Regions from separate parts of the Pseudoalteromonas sp. UBA6610 genome, predicted to be linked through region 2. Evidence: riboswitches for the same ligand, from Rfam matches in the RefSeq annotation. Region 2 holds a riboswitch; the other holds the start of a gene.
The links. A riboswitch is a leader RNA that binds a small molecule or an ion and turns the genes downstream of it on or off. The one in region 2 is predicted to bind lysine.
Positions count from the first base shown of each region.

Region 1: another riboswitch for lysine. It lies ahead of dapA (4-hydroxy-tetrahydrodipicolinate synthase); the one in region 2 lies ahead of lysC (lysine-sensitive aspartokinase 3).

Region 1 is NZ_DJHW01000128.1:1,709-3,914, reverse strand. Features, by position in the region: gene B4F91_RS16565 (DNA-3-methyladenine glycosylase I) at 1-412, opposite strand, end outside; lysine riboswitch at 607-803, shown strand; gene dapA (4-hydroxy-tetrahydrodipicolinate synthase) at 932-1,816, shown strand; gene B4F91_RS16555 (2,3,4,5-tetrahydropyridine-2,6-dicarboxylate N-succinyltransferase) at 1,832-2,206, shown strand, end outside.
Region 2 is NZ_DJHW01000059.1:20,512-22,717, reverse strand. Features, by position in the region: gene lysC (lysine-sensitive aspartokinase 3) at 1-931, opposite strand, end outside; lysine riboswitch at 1,008-1,180, opposite strand; gene nhaD (sodium:proton antiporter NhaD) at 1,279-2,206, opposite strand, start outside.

The sequences.
Region 1 (2,206 bases), on a different contig from region 2:
AGCCAATAATGTCATCGCTTGGCCAGTTAGCTACAAACTTGCTAAAACTGCCATGTTGCTGAGCTATTTCGTGGATCATGTAGGCATTTTCAGGAATTGTTTTTACCTTTTTATAATTACGAATAATACGCTCATCAGTTGCTTTTTGCTCGAGCATATCGGGCGGCATCATAAGTAATTTATCAACACTAAACTGCCAAAAAACCTCTCTAAAACCTGGCCATTTACTGTTTATTACCGACCAGTAAAACCCGCTTTGAAATACTTTACGGGTAAACTCTTCAAGCCAGTCGTCGTCACTTAATGCGCTTAATGCTTTTTTAGATAAGGGTTTTGCGAGTAATAACTTAAGCATTTTTTCAGAACCTTTTCGCTCTATTGCTCGCTTATAAATATCGCTAAATTTTTCCATACTTATTAAATACCTCATCACTGCTCATAGGGTTAGTTTACGAGAAAAGCAGCCAATACGTAACCACCCGCATTTTCGATGAACTAATCTGTATCCTGCAACTTGACACCTAGACGGCTAAAATGTTTTAATCGCCGCAATTACCCTATTTAAATTGTATTTTGTTAAACCTTTTGCGGTTAAACAAAATACAAAGGGCTAGAAGAGGTGCGTTATTCAGGTAGCGTATGTTAGGAGCGCAAACTCCAGTGAGCATATGTGAGGGGAATACCGCCGAGAGGTAAACGCTTTTGCGAAGCAATTACTTCGGGCGACTAGGTTGAATCCTAGCGACTGTCACCAATAGCTGTTTTAGAGCAGCTTATTAGTTTGGTGGAGAGCTTCTGGTCTTAAATAATAAGGCCGTGCGCCCTATTATTTTAAGCCCATTCGCTCTTCGAATACTGTTCGAACGACGTTAATGCGGCTCACATCATACAGCCTCCTTAATATCTCGAACACCTTATAGGTTCGTAAGAGATGATTCACAACTTCAATTTAGACGACTACGCACTGTGGACAGCGCTTGTTACGCCGTTTGATCAACAAGGTAATGTTGACTACGACACGCTCACAACACTTGTTAGCGAACAAGAAGCGGCACACAACGGTATTTTACTGCTCGGTAGCACAGGTGAAGGCTTAGCCCTTACGCTTAAAGAGCAGCAAGGCATTGTTGAGCACGTGTGCCAATTAAAACCCAGTGTACCGCTTATGGTTGCTGTTGGTGGTAGTAATTTGGCCCAACAAAAAGAATGGGTTAGCTACTGTAACCAATTACCTATTCACAGCTACTTATTAGGCTCGCCTCTTTATGCAAAACCAGGGGCTGTAGGTCAAACACATTGGTACGAAAGCTTATTAAACGAAAGCGTGCATCCGTGTATGTTGTACAACGTACCTGGGCGCAGCGGTGTAAGCATTCCTATCGAAACCATTGAAAACTTAAAAGCGCACCCAAAACTGTGGGCTTTAAAAGAAGCCAGTGGCAACATCACCCAATTTGAAGCATACCGACAAGCCGCGCCTAATTTAGCGCTATACAGTGGCGACGATGCACTTATGCCCTACTTTGCCCAAGCAGGTGCAAAAGGCTTAGTTTCGGTTGCGGCCAATGCATGGCCTTTGCAAACACACGAATTTGTAAAGCGCAGCCTAAGCGGTCAACACCCCAATTTATTTGCTCAGTGGACTCGGGCTATCAATAGCCTATTTGCTGTAGCAAACCCTATTCCCGTTAAAGTGCTAATGCACCAGCAAGGGCGTTTAAATAGCCCACTGTTGCGTCCACCTTTAACGCATCTTGAGTTAACGCAAACCGATTGCATTACCACTGCAAACGACACCATTTTATCTTGGCATTAAACACAGGTTTTTATAATGAGCTGGTTAGAACTACTAAATAATTTAGAATCGGGCGCAGTACGCGCAGCATCACAAAACGAAAGCGGCCAATGGGAAGCTAACGTAGAAGTAAAACAAGGCATTTTAGAAGCCTTTAAAAATGGCACTAACACCGAGTTTGCAGGCGGGTTTGTTGATAAGCACAACCTTGCACCGCAAGAATTTAGCACTGAAGATGGCGTGCGTATGGTACCAGGTGGCACCAGTGTTCGCCGCGGTGCCTACGTAGCTAAAGGCACTATTATTATGCCACCAGCGTACGTAAATATTGGCGCATACATCGACGAAGGCACTATGGTTGATAGCCACGCATTAGTGGGTTCATGTGCACAAGTTGGTAAAAATGTACAT
Region 2 (2,206 bases):
TACCTGGCTGCTGCGATTTTTCACGCTCAATCCACGTTCCTCCGCGCTCTGGCTCGCGGCTAGAGCCTACAAATACATTTATATGGCTACGGCTTGCTGGTAAAATAGTCGCAGGGTGCAATACTTTTGCACCAAATGTGGCCATTTCTGCGGCTTCATCAAAGCTTAAGCGGGCAATTGGCGTTGCCTTAGCGCATAAACGCGGGTCGGTGCTAAAAATCCCCACTACATCGGTCCAAATGTGTACACTTTTAGCATTAATAGCCTCTGCTAATAACGCCGCGCTGTAGTCAGAGCCACCACGACCAAGCGTTGTGGTTTGGCCAAATTCATCACTACCAATAAACCCTTGTGTAACTATTACTTGCTCATCTAATAACGGAATTAACAGGTCTTTAGCCGCTTGTGCAGTGGCCGCAACATCGGGCGTTGCTTTACCAAATTGGCTGTCGGTTTTAAGCACTTTGCGTACATCAAACCTATCTGCATTTAAGCCTTTTAAGCGCAGCACTTGAGCAAATAAATAAGACGATAAACGCTCGCCAAAGCTAAGCAGCTCATCGTGTTGTTGATCTGTGGTAAGTGTTTCAAGGGCTAACGTTTGAAATGCTTTTAACGTTTCGTTAAAACCTACGGCTAAATCGGCATCAAGCGACAGCTCATCTAAAATAGCCTGTTGAATAGCCAATACGCCATCTATGTGTGTTTGGCGCTGCTCTTTACTAAGGTCGGGTTTGCACAGTGCAACTAAGTGATTAGTTACGCCGGCACTGGCGCTCACAGCTACAATACGTACGCTTTTATCTGCAACAATAATTTCGCTACAGCGACTCATCGCTTCAAAGTTTGCAACACTGGTTCCGCCAAATTTGGCAACGATGTAATCTGATTTTGCGCCTGATACTGTTTGTGGCACTGATTGGGTAGTCATTTCGTCTCCTTTCGCGGTATCCAAACCGCTAAAAAACAAGAAGAACTTGGCAAAGGAATGCAAATAAGATGTGTCCGCTGCCAGAAGCTCTCCACCTAAGTTGGTGACAGTTTTGGGGATTCAGCCCCATAAACCGAAAAACACGGTTGACGTAACCTTGTTTTCCTCGGCGAGTACTTCCCTCTTTAATGGTTATGGGCGTTCGTCACCTACCATTAAATACCTAAGTATCGCACCTCTTCTGAATGTTGTATTAACCTGTGGCTAATAAAACAAAACCCCACTGTGTAGCGGGGCTTTGAAAGTTATCGTTTAGACGTCTAGCTGTCAAGCATTTATAGCAAAAATTAAACAAAACCACCCATAAAGTAAGAGCCTGTATAACCTACTGTATAACAAATTAATAATTGCAGCGATAATTTAAAGTAGCTAGTAAAAGTAAGTGCTTTAAGTTTGCTCATCGCAATAATACCCGCTGCCGAACCAATTATAAGCATTGACCCACCTACACCTGTTGCATAGGTAAACGACAACCAATGTTGCTGGCTCATTACTATATCTGCTTTTAATAGCGCAGCAGTAAGCGGTACGTTATCAACCCCTGCTGATAATATTCCCATTAAATAGTTAGCGTACTCAGGTGCCATTACTGTATATAAATCGGTAAATTTACTTAAAATACCAATTTCTTTTAATGCGCCAACAAGTAACAGCACCCCCACAAAAAACAGTAGCGTGTCGTATTCTATGTCGCGTACAAAATCGATGATGTCTTTGTTTATATCTTTTTTGCGCATTAAAAATTGCGCCACTAAAAACATTACCGATAAGCCAAATAAAAACGTTAATAGCGGCGGTACGCTATAAATTACGCTAAGCGTTAACGTACTTACCACGGTTGATAAAAATATGATGGCGATGGTAATATCGGTTTTTTCTATACGTTTTTTTTGCGAGCCCACAAACTCTATTTGCCCTTTCATACCAATAGAGAGTAAAAGCGCTAATAGCATTACACTTATAAACGCAGGCGCTATGAGCAGTAATAAGTTTGCAATAGAAACCTTGCCGTCCAAAAATATCATTAAGGTGGTTACATCACCGGTTATTAGCGATACACCGCCAGAGTTAACCCCAAACACAATAAGTGTGGCGTATTTAATGAGCTTGTTAGTTTCAAGATTTAACGACATAACCACAGCAAGTGATATAAGCGTAGCGGTGACATTGTCAGAAATAGACGAAAACAAAAAAGCAAAGCCGCCCACTAAAAAC